DNA from 2 places in the Ureibacillus sp. FSL K6-2830 genome. Region 2 is predicted to be linked to the other one. Evidence: riboswitches for the same ligand, from Rfam matches in the RefSeq annotation. Region 2 holds a riboswitch; the other holds the start of a gene.
What was found. A riboswitch is a leader RNA that binds a small molecule or an ion and turns the genes downstream of it on or off. The one in region 2 is predicted to bind lysine.
Positions count from the first base shown of each region.

Region 1 (5,956 bases), 2.6 Mb from region 2:
TTGACATCTTTCAATACTTCATGATTGCCGAATGTTTTATTTAAATGTTTGATATCAATGACCACTGTCATAGCATTACTCACCATCCTTTATCGGCTTGTTTCCTGTCACAAGCTCCACTCGGTACGAATCAGGTCCATCCATTTTCTTCTCAAACCAAAGAAGAATACGAGTTACAGTGAATGTCATAATGAAGTACAATACGCAGGCAATTAAGAATGCTTCTGCATAACGATATGTACTACCCGCAACAGAGTTCGTTGTAAAGAATAATTCAACTACACTAATGACACTTAGTACAGAAGAGTCCTTTATATTCATAACGAGCTGGTTACCAGTCGCTGGTAAAATATTTCGAGCTACTTGAGGAAGGATAATATAGAACATTGTTTGAAAATGATTCATACCAATCGCTTCACTGGCCTCGTATTGTCCTTTATCGATTGAAACAATTCCACCACGCACATACTCTGCCATATAAGCACCTGTATTTAAGCTGATAACAATTAAACCAGCAACAAAGCGATTTAATTGAATATCAATGGCATAGAGTCCGTAGAACACAACCATCGCTTGTACCATCATTGGAGTGCCACGGAATAGTTCAACATAGCAAGTTAGTATAAAATTAATAGTTTTTAATGCATATGTTTTAAAGGATTTTTTTTGCAATGGAATCGTGTGCATAACCCCGATGAAAAATCCGATAATCGCACCAAAAATCGTACCTAATATCGCAAGAATTAATGCAATCCATGCTCCTCGCAAAAACAAATCCCAGTTATTCTGAAAAATATTCCAAACTGTTTCTAAGAAAGACATAAAGAAATCCCCTTATTGTTTTTTTGTTCGCACTTAGAAGAATTAAAGTTAAGCACAGTAAATAACTTTACAGGGAAGGAAAATGGAAAAAGGTTGTCTTATAGAGAATCTCAAGACAACCTTTCACCACACTATTGTTGTGATGGTTGATTTTTAATAGCTTCTTCCATGATTTGATGACGTTCATCTTCCGTAATACCAGCTAAAATTTCGTTAATTTTATCTTTTAAGTCCGAACCTTTTTTCAAGCCAACAGCGATTGCTGTATCAGATTCATCAGCCTCAAATCCGTCTTCTGGAACAATGTAAGTAAATCCTTCAATTGCTGCCTCAGCAGACATCCCTTCTGGACGTTCTGAAATATAAGCATCAATTGCACCAGAAGATAATTGGATTCGCATTTGGCCAAAATCTGTAGCTGGTACTTGTTTATTAACGCCAGTCATTTGATCGATTACTTTGTAGTGAGTAGTACCTTGTTGTGCTGTTACTTTAGCCCCTTCAAAATCATGAATCGATTTTGCATTTGCATATGGACCATCTTTTTTCACAACAATTACGAAATCACTCGTATAATAGTTGTCTGTAAAATCGATTACTTCCATGCGTTCAGGAGTAGGTGACATACCCGCAATAACTGCATCAATTGCACCAGATTGTAATGATGGAATTAAACCATCCCAGTCAGTTTTTACAATTTGAAGCTCCATCCCTAATCCTTCAGCAATACGTTTTGCGATTTGAACATCGTAACCGTTTGCAAACTCTTTAGAATCTGCAATAGGAACTGCTCCATTTGAGTCATCTTTTTGAGACCAGTTAAATGGTGCATAAGCAGCTTCCATACCTACTCTTAATACACTTTTTGACTCGGATGAAGATTCTGAATCTTTTTGTGATTCTCCACCTGTTGATTCTTTGTTTCCTGAACCACATGCTGCAAGAACGAGAACCGTCATCATGGTTATGAAAAGTAGCAATAATTTCTTTTTCATCTTAATTCCCCCTGTCTCTGTTTCGCTTAGCTTCACAAATAAAAAGCGACCTAAGAAGAACTTAAGGTCGCATCAATTTGTTAGACTAATACCTCTAGTTCCACTTTGGAATAGCACACCTTACATATAAACATGTAAGACAGTGTTACAGTTATTCACTGTAACCCCAGCATAGTTATCTGAGCAAATAACTACACTTCGGCGATATTTCCTTCTTTCCCACTTCTTCACTCGCTCAAGCTCCATGAGAAACTAATAAATACCGCGCCTCTACCCTACCAAGTGAGGCTAGAATATTCAATTGTTAAGAGAAGCATAACCTAAATGGTGTTTACTTGTCAATAACAAATAGGAAAAGTTTAATAGTACCAAATATACTCCCCAAAAATAGTTGGGGAGTATATTATACATTTTCTTATGAATTTAGAAGTAAATCTTCAGGATTTTCGATTAATTCTTTAACTGTTTTTAAGAATCCAACTGAATCTTTACCATCAATGATTCGATGATCGTATGAAAGTGCCACATACATCATTGGACGAATTTCAACTTGGCCGTTTACAGCTACTGGACGGTTTACAATTGAGTGCATACCAAGGATACCTGCTTGCGTACCATTGATAATTGGTGTTGAAGCTAATGAACCAAAGATACCGCCATTTGTAATTGTAAATGTTCCGCCTTGTAAATCAGAAATTGCTAATTTCTTTTCACGTGCTTTTTGAGCAAGTTCTGCAATTTCTCTTTCAATTTCAGCGAAGTTTTTGCGATCTGCATCACGTACAACTGGAACTACTAAACCTTCTTCTGTAGATACCGCAATACCGATATCATAAATGTTAAATTTATGAATTTCATCGCCAACAATTTGTGCATTTACATAAGGATATTTTTTCAATGCAGCAACTACTGCTTTTGTGAAGAATGACATGAATCCAAGTTTTATACCATTCTCATTCACAAATTGTTCTTGTTTGCGTTTGCGAAGTTCCATCACATTTGTCATGTCAATTTCGTTGAATGTTGTTAACATTGCCGTATTTTGTTTAACTTCAAGAAGACGTTTTGCAATTGTTTGACGTCGACGGCTCATTCTTTCAACTGTAACGCGAGATTCATCTACAGTTACAGCAGGTGCTACAGGTTGTGCTGCTTGCACTGGTTGTGCTGGTTTAGCAGCATGAGCAGCAACATCTTGTACACGAACTCGGCCTTGTGGGTCTACTGGTGAAATTGCTGCTAAATCAATGCCTTTTTCACGAGCAAGTTTACGTGCAGCTGGTGAAGCTACTACGCGCTCATTAGATGTTTCCTCAACAACCGGTGCAGCTTGTGCTGGTTGTGCTTGAGGAGCTTGTGGTTGTTCCTCTTTAACCGCTTCTTTTGCAGGTTCTGCTTGAGGTGCTGGAGTAGGTTCAGCTCCACCTTCAACAGGCTCAACGATCGCAATTGTTTGGCCAACTAATACTGTATCGCCTTCTTCAGCTAAAATTTGAGTTAATACTCCTGCTTCTTCAGAAATAATTTCTGCATTTACTTTATCTGTTTCTAATTCAACAATGAATTCGCCTTTCTCAACGCGATCTCCAACTTTTTTCACCCATTGTGCAATTGTACCTTCCGTAATCGATTCTGCTAATTCAGGGACTTTAATTTCAGCCACTTTTTATATCCTCCTTTAATTCTCAACACTGTTAAATCTTAACGTAAATTATGCAAGATTACAAATCTGCTAAAGCGTCGTTAATTACTTTAGCTTGAGCAACTTTATGTGAGTCCATGTCACCTTCTGAAGTAGAAGACATTTCTGGACGTCCAACATAACGTACTTTTTTGCCTTCAGCTAATTCAAGTAAGTATTCTAAGGCAAATTTCCAAGGACCTTGGTTTCTAGGTTCCTCTTGTACCCAAACAATTTCTTTCGCGTTAGGGTATCTCGCAATGATTTCAGAAAGTTTTTCCATTGGGAATGGATATAATTGTTCAATGCGAAGGATGTGAAGTTTTTCGAATCCTTCACCGTCTTTAATTGCTTCTGCTAAGTCAATTGTCACTTTACCAGAAGCTAAAATAATGCGTTCCACTTTTTTAGGATTTTGTCCGAGTCCTGGTTGTTCAATGACTTCCTCGAATTTTCCTTCAGATAATTGCTCTAATGTAGCTGCAGCTAATGGATGACGCAATAATGATTTTGGTGTTGCAACTACTAATGGACGCACTCCTTCAGTTCCAAGCATTTTCGCTTGTCGACGTAATAAGTGGAAGTAGTTTCCGGCATTTGAACAGTTTGCAACAATCCAGTTATTTTCAGCACATAATTGCAAGTAACGTTCAATGCGTGCTGCAGAGTGTTCTGGCCCCTGTCCTTCCATACCATTTGGTAATAAAAGAACTAATCCAGATTTAAGACCCCATTTAGAACGAGCAGCTGTAATGAAGTTATCAAACATTACTTGAGCCATATTTGCGAAGTCCCCGAATTGTGCTTCCCAAATTGTTAATGCTTTCTCATTTTCCAGGTTATAACCATATTCATAACCTACGATTGCCGCTTCTGTTAATGGAGAATTGAATACACTAAAGGAAGCTTTAGCTCCTGAAATATTGTGTAATGGCGTCCATTCAGAACCGTTATTTTTATCATGTAGTACTAAATGACGTTGCGAGAAAGTACCACGTTGAGCATCTTGCCCAGTCAGACGAATTGGGTTTCCTTCACGTAAAATTGATGCAAACGCTAATGTTTCTGCATGACCCCAGTCAATTTTACCTGTTTCTAGCGCTTCAACACGTCTTTTTAGAATTCTTGCCAATTTGTTTTGAGGCTCAAAGTTTTCAGGCCATGCTAACAATTCTTCGTTAATTTGTTTTAATTCCTCAGCAGAAACACCTGTTTCTAATTGTGGATAAGGTTGTTTCACCTCTTCAGGAATTTCCACTTCGAGATGATGACCCTTTTCTTCGCCTACTGCTTTAACATGATCGTAACTTTTTTGCATTTCGCCATAAATTTCTTGGTTTAACTGTTCTACGAATTCTTTTGTTACAATACCTTCATTTACAACTCGTTCACCATAAAGTTCACGAACTGTAGGATGTTTATCAACAATTAAGTATGTTTTTGGATTTGTTACAGTCGGATCATCAGTTTCATTGTGTCCAAATCTGCGGTAACCAATTAAGTCAATTAAAATATCTTTACCGAACATTTGACGATATTCAAAAGCAAATTTTGCTACTTGAATAACTGCTTCAGGATCATCTGCATTCACGTGCACTACAGGAATACCGTATCCTTTTGCTACATCTGATGAATAGTGTGTTGAACGAGAATCGTAATATTCTGTTGTAAATCCAATCATGTTATTGGAGATAATGTGGATAGAACCGCCAGTAGAGAATCCTTTTGTTCCAGCATAGTTAAATGTTTCTTGTACGATTCCTTCACCGCTAAATGCTGCATCTCCATGAACAAGAACAGCTAGTGCTTTTGATGTATCTTGCACTGGTTCTCCAGGATTAGATGTATCTTCTTGAGCTGCTCTCGTTGAACCAGTTACAACAGGACTAACTACTTCTAAGTGTGAAGGGTTGTATGCAAGTTTTACCGTTAATCCAGATGGTTTGTGATAAGTTGCACCCATGTGATATTTCACATCGCCAGTCCAACCTTTTGCAATTTCAATTGAACCATCTTCAGGGAAGAAGTAATCGTTTGGAACGTGTGCGAAATCTGCAAACATCATAGCGTATGGCTTGTTTACGATATGTGTTAATACATTTAAACGTCCGCGGTGTGCCATACCGATTTGTAAAAATTTCATTTGATCTTTTTCTGCGGATTTTACGATTTCATCAATTAAAACTACTAATGTATCTAAACCTTCAATAGAGAATCTTTTTTGACCAACGAATGTTTTATGAATGAATTTTTCAAAGTTTTCAACGCGAGTAAGTTTTTCTAATACGGCTTTTTTCTCATCTGCAGATAGTTTTTGTTTGAAGAATCCTGATTCAATTTTTGATTGAATCCAATTTCTTTCGGATTGATCTTCTACATGTGCATATTCGAATCCAATTTTTTCAGTGTAAAGTGAACGTAAATAATCAATCGCTTGTTTACCGTTGGAAACGTTTGC
Region 1 is NZ_JBBOQR010000001.1:211,576-217,531, forward strand. Features, by position in the region: gene NSU17_RS01080 (amino acid ABC transporter ATP-binding protein) at 1-71, opposite strand, end outside; gene NSU17_RS01085 (amino acid ABC transporter permease) at 76-822, opposite strand; gene NSU17_RS01090 (transporter substrate-binding domain-containing protein) at 954-1,817, opposite strand; lysine riboswitch at 1,921-2,098, opposite strand; gene odhB (2-oxoglutarate dehydrogenase complex dihydrolipoyllysine-residue succinyltransferase) at 2,233-3,480, opposite strand; gene NSU17_RS01100 (2-oxoglutarate dehydrogenase E1 component) at 3,539-5,956, opposite strand, start outside.
Region 1: linked by a shared signal. The riboswitch ahead of NSU17_RS01090 (transporter substrate-binding domain-containing protein) and the one ahead of NSU17_RS14100 (aspartate kinase) in region 2 are both predicted to bind lysine.

Region 2 (5,956 bases):
AGGTGAACTAAAAGACCAAGTGAAAGAATTAGTAAATTTACTTCATACGGAAGCGAAAGTAATTTAAATTTTCCGAACAATTAGAATGGATTGAATAGTATTAGATTTCGTTAGATTCGTACGGTAATGGAGGGAAAACAATGGCAAAAAAAATATTGGTATTAGGAGAAGTACGTGACGGTGCTTTACGTAATGTTTCATTTGAAGCAATTGCTGCAGCAAAGCAAATCGCAGATGGTGGAGAAGTTGTAGGCGCGTTATTGGGCGATCAAGTAGCAGATCTTGCAAAGGAATTAATTGCATATGGAGCTGACCGAGCGCTCGTTGTGGAACATCCACATTTAAAAACATATACTTCAGATGGCTTCAGCCAAGCTTTATTAGCTCTTGTGGAACAAGAAAAACCTGAAGGAATCGTTATTGGGCATACATCTTTAGGTAAAGATTTATCACCTAAAGTGGCATCTCGCCTGCAAGCTGGATTGATTTCAGATGTAACAGAGATTGAAGGAACAGGTGATGATGCACTATTTATTCGTCCAATTTACTCAGGTAAAGCTTTTGAAAAAGTAAAAATTAAAGAAGGATTCGTGTTCGTGACAGTTCGTCCTAACAATATTGCGCCACTTGATCGAGATGAAAGCCGCACAGGAGACGTTCAATCTGTATCTGTAGATATTAAAAACTTGCGTACGATTGTAAAAGAAGTTGTTCGCAATGCAACAACAGGTGTTGATTTATCTGAAGCGAAAGTAATCGTGTCTGGCGGTCGCGGTGTAAAATCAGCCGAAGGATTTGAACCATTAAGAGAGCTTGCTAACTTACTGGGCGGTGCAGTAGGTGCTTCCCGTGGTGCTTGTGATGCGGGTTATTGCGATTATGCAATGCAAATTGGTCAAACAGGTAAAGTGGTAACACCAGATTTATATATCGCGTGTGGTATTTCTGGCGCAATTCAGCACTTAGCAGGTATGTCTAACTCAAAAGTAATTGTTGCAATTAACAAAGACCCTGAAGCAAACATTTTCAAAGTTGCTGATTATGGAATTGTCGGCGACTTATTTGAAGTCGTTCCGTTATTAATTGAAGAAATTAAAGCATTAAAAGTAAATTCTTAAAATCTAAAACTGGTAATCTCCTCACCACATCTCAAATCTCAGAGATGTGGTTATTTATTGTGAAAAAGTAAATCATTAAAGGAATTTGTTTGTTAGATGAACGGATTTCAATTTCTTAAAACACTTTACTACCCTTTGAATTTTTAACGTGCTATACTACTAAAAGATGTTACATTAAGGAGGCATTTTATAAATGGCAATTGTACATGCTACTGATCAAAACTTTTCACAAGAAATCTCTTCTGGTTTAGTATTAGTAGATTTCTGGGCAGCTTGGTGTGGACCTTGTAAAATGATTGCACCTGTATTAGAAGAACTCGATGCCGAAATGGGTTCAGAAGTGAAAATTGTAAAAGTTGATGTTGATAACAATCCAGCAACAGCTGCTGAATATCAAATTATGTCGATTCCATCTTTGCTTTTATTTAAAGATGGCCAATTAATTGCAAAAACTGTTGGCTTCCAACCAAAAGAAGCATTAGTTGAATTCATCAACAACAATAAATAAAATTCAACCGAGCACAAAGATTTTGTTTGTGCTCGATTTTTTATTTTGGATATGATTATTGATTTGATTGGGATAAAAGAAAACTTCTCGATTTTTGCTTTAAGATATTCGTATAATAGGGTTAAGTAGGTTAATTAAATGTAAGGTGATACTCCATGAATGAAACAATTCAAAATAAATTGGCGCTGTTACCAGATTTGCCTGGATGCTACTTAATGAAGGACCGACAAGGAACAGTCATTTACGTCGGAAAGGCAAAAGTCTTAAAAAATAGAGTTCGATCCTATTTTACTGGTTCCCATGATGGTAAAACTCAACTGCTAGTTAGTGAAATAGAAGATTTTGAATATATTGTTACTTCAAGTGATTTAGAGGCTTTAATTTTGGAGCTCAATTTAATCAAACAATATGATCCAAAATATAACGTAATGTTAAAGGATGACAAGAGTTATCCTTATATTAAAATTACCAATGAAATTTATCCAAGAATTATTACGACAAGAAAAGTGAAAAAAGACAAAGCTAAATATTTTGGACCTTATCCGAATGTATCTGCCGCGAATGAAACAAAGAAGCTCCTCAACCGCATCTATCCATTAAGAAAATGCAACCGACTGCCAGATCGAGTTTGTTTGTATTATCATTTGGGGCAATGTTTAGCTCCATGTGTTAAAGATATAGATCCGAAAATTTTTGAAGAAATGACAAATGAAATCATAAAATTCTTAAATGGCGGCCATGAACAAGTAAAAAAAGAATTAGAGAAAAAAATGATGGAGGCTGCGGAAAAGCTTGAATTTGAAAGAGCAAAAGAATATCGAGATCAAATTCAATATATCGAAACGGTTATGGAAAAGCAAAAAATCGTTTCAGGAGACCAAACGAATCGGGACGTATTTGGATATGCAGTTGAAAAAGGGTGGATGTGTGTTCAAGTCTTTTTCGTTCGACAAGGAAAATTAATTGAAAGAGATGTTTCTGTATTCCCTATTTACCGTGATCCGGAAGAGGAATTTTTAACTTTTGTAGGGCGTTTCTATGATACAGAACATTTAAAGCCAAAAGAAATATTGGTCCCAGAAACAATTGATAAAAGCATTTTAGAAAAATTATTAAATATAAGAGTATTAGTGCCAAAACGTGGCACAAAAAAAGAACTGGTGGATTTAGCAAAGAAAAATGCAATGCTTGCAATCGAAGAGAAATTCCAATTAATTGAACGCCAGGAAGAGAGGACAATTGGCGCTTGTCAACAATTAGGTGAGGCTCTAAATATTGAAACGCCTTATAGAATTGAAGCCTTTGATAACAGCCACATGCATGGAGCAGATCCTGTTAGCGCAATGGTCGTATTTATTAATGGAAAGCCGGCAAAAAAAGAATATCGCAAATATAAATTAAAAAATACGGCGAAACATGACGACTATGGAGCGATGCAAGAGGTGATTCGCAGGCGCTATACCCGTGTATTAAAAGAACAATTGCCGCTTCCTGATCTAATTATTGTTGACGGTGGTAAAGGGCAAATTGAAGTTGCACGAGAAGTGTTGGAAGATGAGCTTGGATTATCAATTCCCATTGCAGGACTAGCAAAAGATGAGAAGCATCGAACATCTGAACTATTATACGGGGAACCACCTGTGTCGATCCCGCTGAAAAAAACAAGTGATGCTTTTTACTTGCTTCAGCGAATACAAGATGAAGTCCATCGCTTCGCTATTACATTTTTGCGGCAACAACATCAAACGAACGCTTTACGCTCTGTCCTTGATGAAATTGAAGGAATCGGTCCAAAACGTAAGAAACAATTACTGAGTCATTTTGGTTCAGTGAAAAAAATCAAACAGGCTTCTGTGGAAGAATTAATGGAAGCGAAAATGCCAAAAGTGGTTGCAGAAACAATCTATCAGTATTTCCATAATGACACATTGCCAAAGGAATAACTGTATGATAATGTATTTTAAAAGTAAATAAGTTTAGATATAGATAGAGGTGCGAGATTCATGAGTACCTAACTGGAGGAGAGGAACAAGTCTGAAGAAGGTTAGGGAAAGGGGAGATTGCCGAAGCGGTAAATTTGCTTGTTCCAGTTTACTGGCTGGTTTTGCATTGAAGAAATGCAAGATTGTCAGAATCTAAATGGTTCTGGAGAGCTATCTCATAAAGTGTTTTCTGAAAATTGAGGCAGCTTTTCACCATCCTTTGTGAAGAGTTGCTTTTTTCTTTAATTATATAAGATTCGGAAACTTCATTTCATGGCTTATGAAAATAAGGGGAGTGTAGCGATGATTAATATTGTAGTGAAGTTGGATGAATGGAATCTATCATCATCTGAAAACATTGGAGAAATAGCAAAAAGACTCATCGAAGAGAAGAAGTTTGGACGCAATGTAGTAGCAGTCGTTCCATCCTCTCCACCTGTAAATGAGGGTTTGGAAAAAATTATTTACTCTTTATCGGATGCACCATCCGAAAGAGAGTTAGACGCAATCCATTCTACCAATAATCAAATTGCAAGCAGTTTGCTTTCCATTGCTATTCAAAAAAGAGGCTTTAGAGCTGTTTCCCTTACAGGCTGGCAACTTGGCATGAAAACAACAAGAAAATCAGTAGGAAATGCTCGCATACATCAAATCGATGGTAATGTCATTATTGAGCATTTTAAAAAAGGTGAAATAGTCATAGTCGCAGGCGGACAAGGTGTTGATGATGAGGGCAACATCACCCTTCTCGGTGCTGGAGGGACTGATACAACAGCGGTAGCGATTGCAAAAAGCATTGATGCAGAACGCGTGGAAATCTATACGGATCTTGACGGGGTATATACAGGAGATCCTAATGTAGTTCAACAGGCTCGTAAATTGAAAGATATTACATATGATGAGATGTTAGAATTATCTTATTTAGGTTCGAAAATTGTTCATCCGAGAGCAGTCGAATTAGCAAAAAAATTTGATATACCAATTGTTGTTCGTTCGAGTACGAAAAATCTTCGAGGTACATTGATTAAGGGAGAGATTGAAATGGAGAGAAATTTAATTGTTCGTGGTGTCGCCTATGAAACAGATATTATCCGCTTTACTGTTGGATATGAAATACTAGAAAAATCTTCCCTTGCCAACTTGTTTAATACCCTAGCAAAGCATCATGTCAACGTAGATATTATTGTACAATCTGTGATGAGTGAAGTAAAACCGACAATATCGTTTTCAATTGTAAAAGAGGATTTAACAAATGCGGTAAAAGTGCTTGAAGAACATAAAGAGGAGTTAGGTTTTCAATTTGCTGATTTTGAAGTTGGTTTAGCGAAAGTGTCAATCGTGGGTTCGGGCATGGTTTCCAATCCAGGGGTAGCAGGCCGCATGTTCGCACGCTTATGTCAAGAAAATATCCCTGTTAAAATGGTTTCTACATCTGAAATTAAAGTATCTGTCGTTGTGCCACAAGATGATATGATTCGTGCAGCAAATGCACTGCATGATGAATTTAATCTTGCTGAGGAATGGGTATAAAAAGGGGCGAATAAAGCCCCTTAGCGTTCAATTTTTTCTTTTAAATCCATCTTTACTGTAAAAATTACTTCTAGTTGTTTTTCTTTTTTCTCTTCATAGCATTCCGTCAAAACACCTTTAAAGTTTTGGATTTGTTCGGCAATGAAGCCAGCTTCTAAGCGAAAATTTCTTTCATTAATCTTTAGCAACTCCGGTTCATTCGTCAAACTAAACACAAATCCGTCTTTCATTTCTTTTTCAAGGGTAAGATCACCCCATCCGGCATCTTTAAAAAAGGAAATGATTAAAGGAATATCGGTGCATGGAAATTTGCGAGCTAAATCTTTTCCTGCCCAATATAGAATATCTTTTTCATGCTTTCCTAAAATGGATGGCACTAAATAATCTCTTAGCAGTTCGTATCCAAATAAAGGAAACGAATCTTTCGACAATGACATATAATAAGAACCTCTTTCTAGAATTTTTCTTTTTTAACAACAGAGAATTTGAAAAAAGTTAAAATAGAGAAAAATAACATAATAGAGAAAAAATAGAAGGTTTTGTAGCGAATATTAGACAAATTTCGGAAAATAAATATGCACAACTAACCTTGACGGTAATAGTTCGTGGGGGTACAATGAACTTGTCATAATATTGTACCATTATGAATAAAACAGTCAATGCATAAAGCGTTTACAATTTGTGACGACTTATTGACTACTTATTTTAAGGGGGTATCAGTCTTGGCAAAAAATGAGTTTTACTGGCGCCGACTACATTCTTTACTTGGTGTTATTCCTGTAGGGCTATTTTTAGTGTTCCACTTGTCTCTAAACTTT
Region 2 is NZ_JBBOQR010000001.1:2,844,695-2,850,650, forward strand. Features, by position in the region: gene NSU17_RS14080 (electron transfer flavoprotein subunit beta/FixA family protein) at 1-67, shown strand, start outside; gene NSU17_RS14085 (electron transfer flavoprotein subunit alpha/FixB family protein) at 141-1,118, shown strand; gene trxA (thioredoxin) at 1,312-1,626, shown strand; gene uvrC (excinuclease ABC subunit UvrC) at 1,782-3,569, shown strand; lysine riboswitch at 3,606-3,790, shown strand; gene NSU17_RS14100 (aspartate kinase) at 3,912-5,138, shown strand; gene NSU17_RS14105 (YslB family protein) at 5,159-5,575, opposite strand; gene NSU17_RS14110 (succinate dehydrogenase cytochrome b558 subunit) at 5,861-5,956, shown strand, end outside.